3 regions of the Streptosporangium sp. NPDC000095 genome follow, and region 2 is predicted to be linked to each of the others. Evidence: riboswitches for the same ligand, from Rfam matches in the RefSeq annotation. Region 2 holds a riboswitch; each other region holds the start of a gene.
The links. A riboswitch is a leader RNA that binds a small molecule or an ion and turns the genes downstream of it on or off. The one in region 2 is predicted to bind S-adenosylmethionine.

Region 1 (5,602 bases), on a different contig from region 2:
CGGTAGGTGATCTCGGCCAGGTGCGCCGGTCCCTGGTGGGCGGCGCCGGTGGGCGGCCATTTGTAGTCGGGGTTGCGCTTGTAGTGGACCTCCTGGCCGGGGGTGAACCGGTCGAGGATGAACGGCCCGGTGCCGACCACGTCGACGCCGCCCGCCTTGAGGTCCTTCGCGTTCTTCAGCGACTTCGGGGAGACCTGGCCCGCGTACGGGGAGGAGAGGAAGTCGAGGAACAGTCCGTCGGGGGCCTTGAGCGTGACCTTCAGGGTGTACGGCGCGGTCGCCTCGGCCTTCTCGAAGTTGCGCAGTTGGATGGCGCTGAGCGCGGCGTTGTAGCCGGGTGCGACGAGCTGGTCGAGGTTCGCCTTCACCGAGGCGGCGTCGAACTTCTCGCCGTCGTGGAAGGTGACGTCGTCGCGGAGTTCGAAGGTGTAGGTCAGGCCGTCCTCCGACACCTTCCAGGACGTGGCCAGCCAGGGCAGGAACTCACCGTTCACGCCCCGGGCGATCAGTGCGTCGAACTGGTTGTGGACCAGGAGGCGGGCCTTGTTCTGGCCCCACTGGTGCGGGTTGAAGGTGATCGGCTGTGTCTCCACCGCCCACACGAGCGATCCTCCGTCGCCACCGCCGTCCGCACCGGCCTTCGCGCTCGGGGCCCCGCTCTCGGCTCCGCACGCCGCGAGCGCCAGCACTCCGGCGAGCGTCAGGGCGCCCCATCGCAACTTCACGTTCTTCTCCTTGCGCTTCTGTACGACGTGCTTCTCCGCGACGTGCTTCTGCACGGCGTTCTGTACGGCGTTGTTCTGTACGGCGTGTTGTGCGGCGTTGTTCGGTACGGCGCGTCCGGCCGGCTCGACGACACGCCGGGTATGGCGATCGGGGTGGTTCACGCGACGTGCCGTCTGATCTGGGTTCCGGCGGCCTCGGAGAGCACGATCCGGGCGAGGGCGTCGGCGTGGCGGAAGAGCGGGGCGTTGAGGCGGGGCCTGGCGAAGCCGGCGGTGGCCCTGCCGCCCACGACCCAGGGGCCGAGGGCGAATCTGCGGGGGTGCGGGCTGCCTGACCTGTCGAGCAGGCGGCGGTCCGCGGTCCGCACGTTCACCAGGCCCGACTCCTCGTCGAGCTCGCCGCGGTCGCGGAGCGCGCTGATGAGCGGGTCGACGGCCCGGCTCACGCTGGGCGCGGGCAGCCGGGCCTCGACGAGGGTGGTGGCCGCGACGCCGCCGGGCACGGTGGGGCTCTGTGCCCGCCAGCGTCCTTCATGGTGGTCGACCTTGAGGTTCGCGCCGAGGAAGGTGACCACCCCGGCCCTGGCGAGGGCGCGCATCTCCTCCAGCCGGGGTCCCGGCGGGCCGCTCGCGACGTAGCTGAAGAAGCCGCCGAACCACGGGTCGGAGATGCCCAGCTCGGCGAGGACGCCGTAGACGGAGAGCAGTCCGAGGATCATGGCGTGGTCGGCGCTGTGCGTGGGGTCGGAGCGCCGTTCCAGGTCGACGGCGAGATAGCCGTGCATCCACTTCTGCAGGCCCGCGTGGTCGCCGAACCGGATGCCGTCCAGCGGCCGGTCGAGCCGGTCGAAGTCGAGCCGGTCCGGGTGCCGGGGCACGGCCTGGCGGATCAGCTTTCGCATCCCGAGGCTGCGCCACTCCTCGGCCGCGAAGCCCTCCTCGAACTCCTCCCAGCCCAGCTTGACGCGCTTGGGGTGGGCGGTGATGAGCTCGTGGTAGTACGCGAAGGCCAGTTCCTTGGCGACCAGGGGCCACACGTCCCTGCGGAAGTCCCACGGTCCCTCGCCCAGCGCCTCGCGGGTGAGGAAGCGCGGCACCGGCGGGCGGGCGCCCTTGAAGGAGTAGCCGGTCTTGGAGTGGTACGGCACCCCGCGCCGCGAACCCACGTGCAGGAGAGGCTCCTGCCCGCTGGGCAGGTAGACGAGCTCCCCGTCGTACTCGCGGACGAACCGGCCGCCCCGGCCCGAGGTGAGCAGCACCATCAGGTCGACGAAGGCGAGCCCCATCCCCCGTACGATCACCGGCTCCCTCGCGGGGATGCCGTCCAGGTCGAGGTCCGCCGCGTAGCCGGTGGGTAGATAGCGCAGCCCCGTACGTGTGGCGAGGCGGGCCAGCGTGCCCTCCTCACTCGTCGGGGTCACGTCGCCGTGTCCCTGGGCGAGGATCACCGCGTCGACCTCGATCGTCCCGCCGTTCTCCAGCCTCACCGCCTGGCCGCCGGGGACGTCGGCGAGGTCGACGGCGCGGGTGGCGTGCACGTGCACCCGGACGCCGCGCGGCGCGGTCGCCACCGTGTGGCGGAAGACGTGGGAGAGGTAGCCGCTCTGCGCGGGGCGGGTGGCGAACCTGCCGGGGTCTCCGCCGAGCCATTCGGCCAGCGTGGGACCAGGGCGGATCGGTCCCTCGCACCGCACCGACTCGTCGGTGAAGAGCGTCACGTCGGCCGCGGTGGAGTTCATCCAGAGCAGGTCCGGCTGGTCGCGCCGCCAGACGCGCCCGCCGCCCGGCGGGTGGGGGTCGATCACGTGGACGTCCAGCGACGGCCAGCCGAGCAGGTCGGCGGCGTTGGCGCAGATCCGCTCCACCAGGCAGGTGCCCGTCGGTCCCGCGCCGACGACGGCGATCGAGGCGCTCATACGGCGGCTCTGCGGTGCGGCTCGTCCCAGTCGGCGTACAGCGGCTCGACCGGGACACGCCAGGGGTCGGTCTCGCCGCGGAAGGGGGAGATGACGGTGAAGTCGGTGTTCTCGCGGAAGGCGGGGTGGGCGTACAGGTCCCTGGCGTAGGCCCACAGGTTGGTGAAGGCGGTCAGCGGGCGCTCGCTGATCCTGGCCGCCGGGTTGTCGCTCAGGTCGAAGCGGAGCAGGGTCGGCCAGAGCCGTACGTCCGCCTCGGTGATCCCCGAGCCGAACAGGTACCTGCGGTCGGTCAGCCGGTCGTCCAGCTCGTCCAGGAAGGCGATCACCTCTGCGCGCGCCTCGGTGTACGCGGTCTCGGTGGTGGCCGACGCCACGCGGCCCGCCGCCGTGTTGACGATCTCGTAGATCCTCGTGTTGAGCTCGTCGATCTCCGGCCTGAGCTCCTCGGGGTAGAGGTCGGCCTCTGGGTCGCCGCCGAACCGGGTGGCGAGGTCGATCGTGATGTCGGGGAAGTTGTTGCTGACGATGCGGCCGCTCGTCCTGTCCCACAGGACCGGTACGGAGACGTGCCCGTCGAAGCCGGGCTCGGTCGTCTCGTACGCCTGCCGCAGGGTGGTGAAGCCGTTGACCGGGTCGGCCCCGCGCCGCTCACGGAAGGCCCACCCGCGTCCGTCGCGCTCGTCGTCGACGTAGGAGAGCGAGACCACGTCCTGGAGTCCCTTGAGGGAGCGCACGATGGCGGCGCGCTGCGCGTACGGACAGACGGCCGCGACGTAGAGGTGGTAGCGCCCCGGCTCGGCGGGAAAGGCGGTCGTGCCGATCCGCCCGGTGAAGGGGTAGCGCAGGCCGGGCCTGCCACCGGGCCGGTAGTGGCCGTGGGTGTCGAGGTCGACGGGGCTCGCGTGGTTCAGTGTGCTGCTCTTCGGCATCTGGCGCTCCCGGACATGTCGTGGTGACCCCGGTGAGGGGGTCCGCGCTTGCGGCACGCCCACCGTGCCGCCTGGTCTCCCCCGGGGGCACCCCGCCGCGGTGCGAGGGTTGCCGGTCAGCCAGCCGGGGCTTCGCACTGACACTCTTAACCTATTTAGAAGGTAGGAAATACATAGATCTCTGTCAAGCCTTAATGTCGGGGAATGTCCTATGAGAGCGTGAACGTGGTCTACCGCAAGTACGACGGGTCACTGCACTGGCACCACCGCGGCCTGCTGCTCGGCGAGGACGAGCACGGGGTGTGGACGGGCTGCGTGGCCAACTCCGTCGGCCACAAGGGCGACGGCCCCGCAGTCGCCTGGCCTCATCCGTTCGTGATGCTCTTCCCTCGCGACGCCTGGTGGACGGCCGCGTTCAACACGGCACCGCACAAGCACGAGATCTACTGCGACATCTCCACGGTGCCGCGGTGGAGCGACGGCCAGGTCACCATGATCGACCTCGACCTCGACGTGATCAGGGTCCGCGAGAACCTGCTGAAGGGCCGCCTGAGCCGGGTCTTCCTGGACGACGAGGACGAGTTCGAGGAGCACCGGGTCAGGTACGCCTACCCGCCCGACGTGGTCGAGCACGCCCGTGCCTCGGCCGCCTGGCTGATGGAGGCGGTCACCACCCGAACCGCCCCCTTCGGGGACGCGCCGCACTGGCTCACCCTGGTCAGCTGAGCGCGTCCCCTCCGGCCACCTCAGGCGCGGTTACGGAACAGCCTGCCGGACAGCAGCGCCGAGACCAGCAGGAAACCGCCGCACCAGGCCAGCGCCTTCCACGGGTCGCTCCCCACGGGCGTGTCGAGCAGCAGGCCGCGCACGGACTCGATGATCGGCGTGGCCGGCTGGTTCTCCGCGAACCCGTGCAGCCACGCGGGCATGGTGTGGACCGGGACGAAGGCGCTACTCGGGTAGGGCAGGAACATCACCGCGAAGGTGAAGCCGCCCGCGGCCTCCGGCGTCCTGGCCAGCAGGCCGACCACGGCGGAGACCGCGGAGACGGCCAGGACGAACACCACCAGGATGCCCGCCGCCGCGGCCCAGCCCGCCAGGTCCGCGTTCGCCCGGAAACCGAGCAGGAAGGCGACGACGAACACGATGACGAGCGAGGTGAGGTTGCGCACGGTGCTGGCGGCCACGTGCCCGCCCAGGAACGCCGCCCCCCCGATGTCCATCGACCTGAACCTGTCGACGATCCCCCGGCTCATGTCCTGGCTGACGGCGACCGCGGTCAGGGAGGCGCCGTAGGAGGCGCACATGACGAGGACGCCGGGGACGGCGTAGGTGACGTAGTCGGTGCCGGTCTGGATCGCGCCGCCGAACAGGTAGACGAACATCAGCATGATCATGACGGGCAACAGGAACGAGGTGATCAGCGCGTCGAGGTTGCGCAGCGACAGGCGGACGGCGCGGCCGGTCATGACCGGCCAGGCGACGAGCTCAGACACCGGCCCGCCCCCCGCACTCGACCACGGGACCGGACACTCGCCGCTCCTCGATTGTCGAGACGTCCATCACCGTGAGGTCAGACACCGGCCCGCTCCTTGTCCGTCGGATTGTCCGTCAGGGCGAGGAACGCGTCGTCGAGCGTGGCGCCTCGCACGGTGAACCTCTCGACCGCGGAACGCCCGGGATCCACCTCGTCCAGCAGGGCGCGGATCTGCGCGGCGCTCCCGTCGGTGGCCGCCTCGACGGTGAGCCTGGCGGGATCGGCGTGCACGGCACGCGCACCGAGCAGGCGCGTCACCTCGGCGAACGAGCCGGCGTCGGCCAGTACGAGGTTCAGCCGCCAGGCGGCGACCCTCGCCTTGAGCTCGTCGGCGGTGCCCTCCGCCACCACCCGCCCGCCGTCGAGCAGCGCGATCCTGCCGGCGAGGCTGTCGGCCTCCTCCAGGTACTGGGTGGTGAGGAAGACCGTCGTCCCCGAGTCGGCGAGGCGGGTGATCACCTCCCACATCGCCTGCCTGCTCCGCACGTCGAG
Region 2 (5,602 bases):
CTTCGCCACGTCGATCGTTCCGACCATACCTGTGGGAAGCGGTCGGGCAACAGAGTCAAGCACCAAACTACCTCTTTACGAGAGCTTTTATCACGAGGAGAAAGTTTCATCATCACTGCTGGTTAGTCAGGGGTTACATTATTCGTGCACGCGACAAATATGAGCTTCTGTCATAAAACACGGCACCCGCCCGGCCGGAGCCGGGCGGGTGCCGTGGATTCGCGGGTGCCCCTGGGGATGACGCGGTGCGACGCGAGGCGGTCAGGGCCGCGTCAGGGCGAAGGAGTCAGCCTCCGGCCACCGCCGGGATGATGGAGATCTGAACACCGGAGGGCGTCGCCGTGTCGAGGTTGTCGGCGAAACGGACGTCCTCATCCCCAACGTAGACATTGACAAAACGTCGGATCTTTCCCGATTCATCGAGAATCCGGGCACCGATCCCCGGGAAGTCCGCGTCGAGCTTCTGAAGAACATCGCGCAGGGTCTCGCCTTCTCCGTTCACCTCGGCGGCACCATCGGTGTAAGTCCGGAGAATCGTCGGAATCCGCACAGAAACGCTCATAATTCAGTACCTTTCACGATTTCTAGGCGATAGCCGCACGGAATGCGTCAAGAGAGGGTCGAATCACTGCGGTCGGGCGCGCCTCCGCGGCCACCGCGTCCAGGGTCTTGAGACCGTCACCGGTGTTGAGGACCACGGTCTCGGCGTCGGGGTCGAGCGTGCCCGAGGCGACCAGCTTGCGCAGCACCCCGACGACGACGCCTCCCGCCGTCTCGGCGAAGATGCCCTCGGTCCTCGCCAGCAGCCGGATCGAGTCGACGATCTCGGCGTCGGTGACGTCCTCGACCGCGCCGCCGGTGCGGCGGGCGATGTCCAGGACGTACGGTCCGTCGGCCGGGTTACCGATCGCGAGCGACTTGGCGATCGTGTCCGGCTTGACCGGCCGGATCACGTCGTGGCCCGCCTTGTAGGCGGAGGAGACCGGGGAGCACCCCTCGGCCTGGGCGGCGAAGATCTTGTACGGCCTGTCCTCGACCAGGCCGAGCGCGATCAGCTCCTTGAAGCCCTTGTCGATCTTCGTGAGCTGCGAGCCGGAGGCGACCGGAATGACGATCTGGTCGGGAAGGCGCCAGCCGAGCTGCTCGGCGATCTCGTAGGCGAGCGTCTTGGAACCCTCCGCGTAGTACGGGCGGAGGTTGACGTTGACGAAGCCCCACTGGTCGCCCAGCTCGTCGCCGATGAGCTCAGAGCAGAAGCGGTTCACGTCGTCGTAGGTGCCCTCGATGCCGATGAGCCTGCCGCCGTACACGGAGGCCATGACGATCTTGGCCTGCTCCAGGTCGGAGGGGATGAACACGCAGGCGTCCAGCCCGGCCCGCGCGGCGGCGGCGGTCACGGCGCCGGCGAGGTTGCCGGTGGAGGAGCAGGAGAGGGTGTGGAAGCCGAAGTTGCGTGCCGCCTCGACGGCGATGGCCACCACGCGGTCCTTGAAGGAGTGGGTGGGGTTGCCGGAGTCGTCCTTCACGTGCAGCGAGCGGATGCCCAGCTCGCGGGCGAGGTTGCCGGCGTTGACGAGCTTGGTCCAGCCGGGTGCCATGTTGGGCTTGGCGGCCACGTCCTCGGGGACGGGCAGCAGCGAGCGGTAGCGCCAGATGTTGGTCGGCCCCTCGGCGATCCGCTCCCGGGTCACCCGCCCGAAGTCGTACGCGATCTCAAGGGGCCCGAAACACTCGGTACACGCGAAGCTGGGGCCGAGGTCGTAGCGGGCACCGCACTCCCGGCAGGACAGCGCCACGGCGGGGCCGAAGCGCCGGTCGCGCGCGCCGTCGGCACGAGCGGAGGAGGTGGTGTTCTCAGTGGTTGCGAGCGCCATGAAGCGAGGCCTTTCCCTCATCTTCGTCTGGACCACCCTGGTCACAGACCGGAATTGGCACCTGTCCCGGTCGACCTCGTTCAGATCACGGGTCGTGAACCGGGATGGTTGCCGGGGCTTCGCAGGGCCGGTCCCTCCACCCCTCTGGATGAGCAGATATTCAGTTGGAAACCTGACGCGCAGGTCTTGAGCACTCTACCCCGCCCTGCCGCCCTCCTGACTTCATGTCTCACTGTGCGAGATAAGGCGTGTTATCCAGCGGACAGCCGGATCCGTTCCTCCGCCCCCGAGACAGGCGGCGTGGCTGGAAAAACAGGTGAAAGGACAGGTGAGGCCCCCGCCGGACGGACGATCCTCGGTGATCGTCCGCCCTGCGGGAGCCTCACCCCTTCCGGTCGTCGCCGGACGCGCCCCGCGGGCGGCGTCCGGTCGGCGGTCACGGCGCCTTGAACCCCAGGGTGTACGCGCCGACGCCGGACGAGGAGACCACCCGGTAGCGGTAGTAGCCGGGCGTGCCGGTGTAGGAGATGCTCTCGTCGGTCCTCGGGCCGTCGGAGGTGGCGACGACCGACCAGTTCCCGCCGTTCCACTTCTGGAGATACAGGTCGAAGTCGACGCCGTCGTCGGCGTCCAGGCAGCCCTTGTGGATGCCCCCCTTGGTCGACCTGTAGTAGCGGCCGTTCGGCTGGTAGGCGGACGCGCCGTTGGCCAGGGTGCCGGTGTAGGTGTTCGGGAAGCCGGTGCAGGTGCCCGAGACCGGCGGTGGCCGATTGCCCGCGACGGTCCTCAAGGTCAGGCCATAGGCGGTGAGGATCGGGCCGATCGGCTGGAAGTAGGTGGTGCCGCCCTGAGTGCAGTCGCCGGAGCCGCCCGAGGTGACGCCCTGGGCCTGGTCGATGGAGATGAAGGAGCCGCCGGAATCCCCGGGCTCGGCGCAGACGCTGGTGCGGGTCAGCCCGGAGACGGTGCCCTGGGGATAGGTGACGCTGGCGCCGCGCTGCTGGATGAGGCCGCAGTGCCAGTCGGTGGTGGAGCCGGACCGGCAGACCGACGCCCCCTCGATGGCGACCGTGGCTCCGGCGACGGGCACGGTGCCGCCCTGGCCGTTGTCCACCGCGGGAGTGGGCGTCCAGTTGGAGTTGACCGCGACCCAGGAGTAGTCGTTGCCGGGGAAGGTGGACCCCTGGAAAACGCCCTGGCCGACTCGGTTGTAGCCGGTGGTGACGTCGCCGCTCTTTCCACAGTGGCCCGCGCTGACGAAGCCCGGCTGGGTGCCCTTGAGCACGGAGAAGCCGATCGAGCATCGGCTGGTGGCGCCGATGTAGTAGGCGTTACCGCCCACCAGGTCGTACAGGGGCAGGGGAGTCTCGGCACTGGGCAGCACGACCACTGCCTCCTCGTCCACACCGGTGCTCTGGACGAGGTTTTCAGCCGCATCGGGTTTCGGGGAGAGGACGACCACCTTGTTCCTCTTCACGTCGATAAGACGCACACTCGACACGAGCGACGATGCGCTGGAGTGGTTGATCTTCTCCTGGATCCCAGTGAGTTCCTCCAGCGATCTGGCGACGACCTCGGCCTCGGCACCCGCCGCGAGGATCACGGGAATGTCGGTAACACTGGTGGTGGCCGCCACCAGGGTGCTCGCGGTGTTTCCCCGAAGCCAGGTGCCGCCATAACTGGAGCCGAGTCTTCTGTTCAGCTGCGCCGCGACCGAGGATAGGCGGGCCTCGTTGAGCAGGCGTACCTGGGCCTCGGCCGGGGTGAGGCGCAGGTCGCGTACGAGCGCCCTTATCATTCCGGGCGGCGGCTTCAGCGCGACCGACGCGACCGGCACGGCCATCTCCGCGGACGGGACGACGTGCGTGGCCGGGGCGTCCGCCGCCTGAGGTTCGGCGCCGGCCGGTACGGCGGCCAGGGCGAGCGCGGTTGCGGTCAGGGCGCATGATGCGATGAGGACGTGTCTGCGGGACATGTGGGTTCTCCTCGACCTTTGCCTGTGAAGCGCGAGGGGAGGTCACTGCATGTCACCCATTGATCACGTGACGTGGGCAACGCCACTCTAGATCAGACAAGGCCGCCGAAGCCGCGCGCCACGCGGAAGGTGTTCACGAACGGTTCCCACCGGCCCTGGCCCCTCCAGAACCATCCGGCCCTTCCCGAACCGGGCTGCCCCTCTCGAACCGGACGGCCGAGATCAACCTCGGAGCCGGACGACCAGGACGAACCCGGACCGGGCTCCCGAGAGCGAAATCGAGCCGAGCGGCCGGGATCGAAGTCGGGATCAGAAGCCGTAGGCGTCGCCCAGGGCGCCCTGGACGTATTTGCGCGCCTGGTGGATGCGCGACTTGGCGGTGCCCAGCGGGATCCGGAGCTGCTCGGCCACCTCGTTGTAGTCGAGCTGGCAGATGTCACGCAGCACCAGCGCCTGGGCGAGCTCCGGCTTCTCGGCCTCCAGCGCCTCCATCGCGTCGAGCAGGTCCAGCCGGGACCCGGCGATCACGCTCACCCGGGCGACATCCGGCTTCTGCAGCGGCAGCTCGTCCGAACTCTGCTCGGCGGCGCGGCGCTTCAGCGAGCGATAGGTGGTCCTCGCGCAGTTGGCGGTCACGATGTGCAGCCAGGTGCTGAACCGGGCACGCCCTTCGAAACGGCCGATGTTGCGCGCCACCGCGAGCAGGGTGTCCTGGCAGGCCTCCTCGGCGTCCTGCCTGAAGGGAAGGATCCGGCCGCAGTGCCTGAGCACGGCGGGCTCGATCCGCCTCAGCAGCTCACCGAGCGCGCGGTGGTCGCCCTGGGCGGCCGATCGGGCCAGGTCCTCGGTCGTCTCGTCCAGCGCCATCACGGGCCCCCATCAGCGGTCACGGTCGCTGGACATCCTATGGTCCGGCCCTCGGACGGCGCCCCTCCCCTTCTCCCTGCCAAAGCCCTCCCCTTCTTGCCGCCAAAAGGGTGATACGTCGAGCCTCATCACTTCACCTGCCGACAAGAGCTGACACAATTCGTTGAACACCGTTCTTTCGTTGACCCGAAGGGCGAGGACACCCCGCTGCGGTGCCGGTTAACCTTCGAAAACAGGCGTGTCCCCAGCCAGTGAAGAAGGGATCTCATGAGCGCGATCCTGGTGGCCTCCAACCGCGGCCCCGTCTCCTTCACCCTCTCCGAGGACGGCTCACTGTCCATGCGCAGGGGAGGTGGCGGCCTGGTCTCCGGCCTGTCGGAGGTCGCGAGGGACGTCAACGCGCTGTGGGTCTGCGCGGCGCTGTCCGACGGCGACCGAAGCGCCGTGCGGCTCGCGCCCGGCGGCCGGCTCGACCAGGCGGGCTACGACACCGGGACGGTGCGGATGCTCGACATCCCCCCGGCGACCTTCCACCGCGCCTACAACGCGGTCGCCAACTCCACCCTGTGGTTCGTCCACCACCTCCTCTACGACACCCCCAACCGGCCGCACTTCGACGCCAGGTTCCGCAGGGAGTGGGAGTCGTACCAGGCCTACAACGAGGCGTTCGCGATGGCGCTGGCCGAGGAGGCCCCGCACGGGGCGCGGGTGATGGTGCAGGACTACCACCTGAGTCTCGCCCCGGCGATGCTCAGGGGGGAGCGCCCCGACCTGCGGGTGGCGCACTTCTCGCACACGCCGTGGGCCCCGCCGGAATACTTCAGCCTGCTCCCCGACGACGTGGCGACCGAGCTCCTCGAAGGCATCCTCGGCGCCGACCACGCGG
Region 3 (5,602 bases), on a different contig from region 2:
CGTCCAGGCGTAGGTGTGGCCCTCGGGCACCTTCAACACCTTGGGCAGACGCTGGTTGACCGGCCCCGGGGGCAGGTCGACGAGCCGCTCCACGCAGGCGTCGGCCAGGTCGAGGGAGACCTTCACCTGTTCGAGCAGCACCTCGAACCGGGCGTGGCAGTCTCCCGCCGACCGGGTGACGACCTTCACCGGCACCTCGCCGTAGGCGAGGTACGGCTCGTCCCTGCGCAGGTCGAGGTCGACGCCGGAGGCGCGGGCGATCGGGCCGCTCACGCCGTACTGCATGATCGTCTCGCGGTCGAGGACGCCCACCCCGCGCGTGCGGGCGAGGAAGATCTCGTTGTCGGCGATGAGGTTCTCGATGTCGGGCAGTCGCCGCCGCACGTCGGCCACGGCCTGGGCGACCCGGCCCGTCCACCCCGCGGGGATCTCCTCCTTGAGGCCGCCGACCCGGTTGAACATGTAGTGCATGCGCCCGCCGGAGATCTCCTCCATCACGGCCTGGAGGGTCTCGCGCTCCCGGAACGCGTAGAAGACCGGGGTGATCGCGCCGAGCTCCAGCGGGTAGGAGCCGAGGAACATCAGGTGGCTGAGCACCCGGTTGAGCTCGGCCATCAGCGTGCGCGTCCAGACCGCCCTCGCCGGCACCTCCATGCCGAGCATCCGCTCCACCGCGAGCACGACGCCCAGCTCGTTGGCGAACGCCGACAGCCAGTCGTGCCGGTTCGCCAGCACGATGATCTGCCGGTAGTCGCGCACCTCGAAGAGCTTCTCGGCGCCCCGGTGCATGTAGCCCACGATCGGCTCGGCGGAGCTGATCCGCTCCCCGTCCAGCGTGAGCCGCAGCCGCAGCACACCGTGCGTGGACGGGTGCTGCGGCCCGATGTTGAGGACCATGTCCTCGGTCGCGAGGTCCTTGCCGTCCGCCCCCCGTACGGCCTCGGCTCCAGCCCCCATCCCCACGCTCAGCTCACGGCGCGCGCCTTCAGTCATAGGGCCATGCTGTCACGTCAGCCGCGCGAGGCAAGATCCCGCAGGGCGCCGATCAGTCGGTCGACGTGCTCGGAGGTGGTCCCGATGCCGATGGAAGCGCGGACGGCGGAGGCGGTGACGTCGTCGCAGCCGCCGTCCTTGGCGCCCAGCAGGTGCCGTACGAAGGGGTGGGCGCAGAACTTGCCGTCGCGGACCCCGATGCCGTAGTCGCCGGACAGGGCCTCGGCGACCTCGCGGGCGGTGAAGCCGTCCACCACGAAGGAGACGATGCCGACGCGCGGGTGGTCCGGGCCCCACAGGGACAGCTCGTGGACGCCGGGGATACCTGCGAGGCCCGCCCTCAGGCGCCGGAGGAGGTGCTCCTCCTCGCGGACCAGTGGGGTCCAGCCGGTGGCGGACAGCGCGTCGCAGGCCGCGGCGAGCGCGATGGCGCCCAGCACGTTCGGGGTTCCGGCCTCGTGCCGCGCCTCGGGGTCGTCGTGCCACTCGGTGTCGTCGTCGTTCACGGCCTTCACCGCCCCGCCGCCCCGCAGGTACGGCTCGGCGTCGGCGAGCCAGTCGGAACGGCCGATCAGCGCGCCCGTGCCGAACGGCGCGTAGAGCTTGTGGCCGGAGAAGACCACGTAGTCCAGATCGAGGGCCGTCAGGTTGAGGCGGCGGTGCGGGACGAGCTGCGCGGCGTCGACGAGGACGCGGGCACCGTGGCGGTGGGCGATGTGGGCGAGCGCCGCGATCGGCCACAGCTCCCCGGTGACGTTGGAGGCGGCGGTCACGACGAGCAGCTTGGGGCCGTCGATCGAGGCGAGGGCGTCGTCGACGGCGCGGACGGCCTCGCCGGGGAAGGCGGGGGCCGCGAGCCGCACGACCCGCTCCCAGGGGAGCAGCGAGGCGTGGTGCTCGGTGTCGAAGACCACGGTGGTGGTGCCCTCGGGCAGGCTACGGGCCAGCAGGTTGGTCGCGTCCGTGGTGTTGCGGGTGAAGATCACCGAGTCGTCGGGGCGGGCGCCGACGAAGGCCCGCACCGTGTGCCTGGCCTGCTCGTAGCGGGCCGTGGTCAGCTGGGACGCGTACCCGGCGCCGCGGTGGACGCTGGAGTAGGCCGGGAGCGCGGCGGCGACGGCGGCGCTCACCGGCTCCAGACAGGGGGCGCTCGCGGCGTAGTCGAGGTTGGCGTAGCGGACGAGCCTGCCGCCCCTGACCGGGACCTCCAGGTCCGAGCCGAGCACGGCCGGGATCGGCCGGTCACCGGACGCGCGGGTCTCGGGGACGGCGGTGGTGGCCGGGGTGGCGGGGGTGGCGGGGGTGCTGATCGTGAGGGTGGACACGCCATGGCTCCTTCGAGGTCATCGGACCCCAACCCATGGCATAGGTGCCTGGAGCCCGCGCTTGCCCGGCACACCTCGTGCCGGACCAGGTCCTCACCCGGGGCACCCCGCCGCGGACGCGAGGGTTGCCGGCCAGCGAGCCGGGGCTTGTCACTGGCACTCATGACCTACGGAGGCACTATAACCGACGTCCCGCGGTGGCCCGCAAGTCCGAAAGGTGATCGTCCCGGTATCCGGGGCAGGAGCGGGCGCCTGGGCGCGTCCGGCGAATTGACGGCGAGTTGTGATGAAAGGAAGGAACTCGGGGCCTTTCCCGGTCGTCCTGGAGTCAGCCGAAGAAGGTTCAGCCGGCTGGATGATCGCGCGTTCGAGCGTTGGCCGAAGAAATCGGCCGAAGAAGGAGAAGGCCATGGATTGGGTGACCAACCCCGAGATATGGATAGGTTTTTTCACCCTTGTCGCCCTGGAGATCGTCCTGGGGATCGACAACATCATCTTCATCTCGATCCTGGTGGGCAAGCTCCCGCCCGCGCAGCGTGACAGGGCACGCAAGATCGGTATTTCCGTCGCCCTGCTCAGCCGTCTGCTCCTGTTGTTCGCGCTGTCGTGGGTGGTGAGGCTCACGACGCCGATGTTCGAGGTCTTCGGGCAGGGGATATCGGGGCGCGACCTGATCCTGATACTCGGAGGCCTGTTCCTGCTGGGCAAGAGCGTCCACGAGATGCACAGCAGCCTGGAGGGGGACTCCCACCACTCCGAGGGCAAGGTGTCGGCGTCCTTCACCTCGGTGATCATCCAGATCATGATCCTCGACGTCGTCTTCTCGCTCGACTCGGTGATCACCGCGGTCGGCATGGTCGACGAGCTGGGCGTCATGATCGCGGCCGTCATCGTCTCGGTCATCGTGATGCTGATCGCCTCCGGGCCGATCAGCCGCTTCGTGGACCGGCACCCGAGCATCAAGATGCTCGCCCTGTCCTTCCTGGTGCTGATCGGCGTCGTGCTCATCGCCGAGGGGTTCGAGCAGCACATCCCCAAGGGCTACATCTACTTCGCGATGGCGTTCTCGCTGCTGGTGGAGCTGCTGAACATCCGGATGCGCGGCAAGGCGGGCAGGCGTAAGCCGGTCGAGCTGCGTTCTCGCTACGGTGCCGAGGACCAGTCGGGTCGTACGGACTCGGTGGACGGCACGGACGGCACGGACGGCACGGACGGCATGGACGGCACGGACCGGAAGGACCCGAAGGACTCGGTGGATCCTACGCATCGGGCCGGTTCGGAGGCGTCGGCGGCCGCGGTGCCTCAGGGGGTTCCGGCGAGCCGGACCGGTCCTGCGGGCGAAGTGGATGAATCACCCGAAAAGGGAAATTCGGACAAGCGGCCCGACTCCTGACCAGGATTACGATGTTTACGTGCGCTTTGATCCCTGGAATCCGGAATTCGTCGCCCACCCCTACGACGTCTACGACGAGCTGAGGCGGGAGCGGCCGGTCGGCTTCTTCGAGCCGACCGGCCAATGGCTGGTGGCGAGGCACGCCGACGTCAACGCGCTGCTGCGAGACCGCAGGCTCGGCCGGTCCTACCTGCACGTGGCCTCGCACCAGGAGTTCGGCAGGCCGGACGACCCCGAGTTCCAGGACCCGTTCTGGCGGGTGATCAGGGCAGGGATGCTCGACGTCGAGCCGCCGGTGCACACCAGGCTCCGGCGGCTGGTCTCGAAGGCGTTCACCCCCCGCATGGTCCAGGCCCTCCGCCCCAAGATCGCCCGCATGGCCGAGGAGCTCGTGGACGTCTTCGTCGAGCGCGGCGGAGGCGACCTGATCGCCGAGGTCGCCGAGCCGCTCCCGGTCACCGTGATCGCCGAGATGCTCGGCATCCCCGAGGCCGACCGGCACCTGCTGCGCCCCTGGTCGGCCGACATCTGCGGCATGTACGAGCTCCAGCCGTCGGTCGAGGCCCAGCACACCGCCGTACGGGCGGCCGAGGAGTTCTCCGCCTATCTCGTCGAGCTGGCCCGCGCCCGCAGGGCCGACCCCGGTGACGACCTGATCAGCGCGCTCGCCCTGGTGGCCGACGAGGGCGACCGGCTCACCGAGGAGGAGCTGGTCGGCACCTGCGTGCTGCTGCTCAACGCCGGACACGAGGCCACCGTGAACGTCACCGGCAACGGCTGGTGGTCGCTCTTCCGCAACCAGGCGGAACTCGACCGGCTCCGCGCCGATCACACCCTGCTGCCCACGGCGATCGAGGAGCTGATGCGCTGGGACACCCCGCTGCAGATGTTCGAACGCTGGGTGCTGGAGGACGTCTCGGTGGGCGGGATCGACATCCCGCGCGGCTCCGAGGTGGCGCTGCTGTTCGGCTCGGCCAACCGCGATCCCGAGGTCTTCGCCGACCCCGCCCGCCTGGACGTGGGCCGGGCCGACAACCCGCACATCTCCTTCGGCGCCGGCATCCACTTCTGCCTCGGGGCACCGCTGGCCAGGGTGGAGCTGATCGAATCCTTCGGCGCCCTCCTGCGCAAGGCGCCGAAGATGGAACTCGTCACCGAACCCACCTGGGGTCCCGGCTACGTCATCCGGGGCCTCACCGCCCTCGATGTGCGGGTCTGAACCGGTCCGGAGCGGCGCTCTCAGTGGCGGCTCTGAGAGAGCCAGCCGAAGCCGCCGAGGCCGCCGGGGGCGATGAGCTCGGCCTCCTCGGAGGCCCTGGTGAGGGCCCGCAGGTAGCCGCGCGGGTCGTTTCCCGCCTGCTCGACCGGCGGACGGCTCCCGGTGACGCCCAGGGCGCGCAACGCCTCGCGCTGCGTGGTCAGCGCCGTCGTGACGGCTCCGGCGCTCTCGCCGGAGGCCGCGCAGGCGTCGAGCGCCACGTGGGCGGTGATGTCGCACGACCCGTCGGGCACGGGCGCGACCGTCGCTCCGTCCCGGTATCCGGCGAGCGTGCCGTACGGCGGCCGGTCGTCCAGAGCGTGGGAGTAGTCGATCGCGATCGCCCGGCCGCGCGCCAGCCGTACGATCACCGAGGCCCACGCCCTGTCGCGGGGCCTGCCGATCTCGGCACGCTCGCCGGGGGCCCGCATCCGCCACCAGCGGGCCAGCCACGCGAGATCCGCCTCGGAGGGGCTGTCACCGAGCCGCTCCTCACCGTTCGTGATGTTGACCAGGACCAGCCGGGGGCCGTCGGCCGTCTGCTCCACGATGTCGACGGGGACGTTGTCGAGCCACTCGTTGGCGATCACCAGCCCGTGGATCCCGTCCGGCGCGGCCTTCGCCCAGACGATC

Region 1: another riboswitch for S-adenosylmethionine. It lies ahead of ACFY3V_RS03805 (glutathione S-transferase C-terminal domain-containing protein); the one in region 2 lies ahead of thrC (threonine synthase).
Region 3: another riboswitch for S-adenosylmethionine. It lies ahead of ACFY3V_RS28240 (aminotransferase class V-fold PLP-dependent enzyme); the one in region 2 lies ahead of thrC (threonine synthase).

Annotation. Positions count from the first base shown of each region.
Region 1 is NZ_JBIAZS010000001.1:920,736-926,337, forward strand. Features, by position in the region: gene ACFY3V_RS03795 (ABC transporter substrate-binding protein) at 1-887, opposite strand, end outside; gene ACFY3V_RS03800 (FAD/NAD(P)-binding protein) at 884-2,641, opposite strand; gene ACFY3V_RS03805 (glutathione S-transferase C-terminal domain-containing protein) at 2,638-3,573, opposite strand; SAM riboswitch class IV at 3,613-3,725, opposite strand; gene ACFY3V_RS03810 (DUF402 domain-containing protein) at 3,778-4,299, shown strand; gene ACFY3V_RS03815 (ABC transporter permease) at 4,320-5,069, opposite strand; gene ACFY3V_RS03820 (ATP-binding cassette domain-containing protein) at 5,147-5,602, opposite strand, start outside.
Region 2 is NZ_JBIAZS010000023.1:86,367-91,968, forward strand. Features, by position in the region: gene ACFY3V_RS35955 (MoaD/ThiS family protein) at 287-562, opposite strand; gene thrC (threonine synthase) at 585-1,874, opposite strand; SAM riboswitch class I at 1,889-2,029, opposite strand; gene ACFY3V_RS35965 (S1 family peptidase) at 2,311-3,849, opposite strand; gene ACFY3V_RS35970 (RNA polymerase sigma factor) at 4,159-4,716, opposite strand; gene ACFY3V_RS35975 (trehalose-6-phosphate synthase) at 4,984-5,602, shown strand, end outside.
Region 3 is NZ_JBIAZS010000014.1:99,580-105,181, forward strand. Features, by position in the region: gene ACFY3V_RS28235 (NADH-quinone oxidoreductase subunit D) at 1-993, opposite strand, end outside; gene ACFY3V_RS28240 (aminotransferase class V-fold PLP-dependent enzyme) at 1,011-2,318, opposite strand; SAM riboswitch class IV at 2,371-2,486, opposite strand; gene ACFY3V_RS28245 (TerC family protein) at 2,728-3,711, shown strand; gene ACFY3V_RS28250 (cytochrome P450) at 3,731-4,930, shown strand; gene ACFY3V_RS28255 (SAM-dependent methyltransferase) at 4,951-5,602, opposite strand, start outside.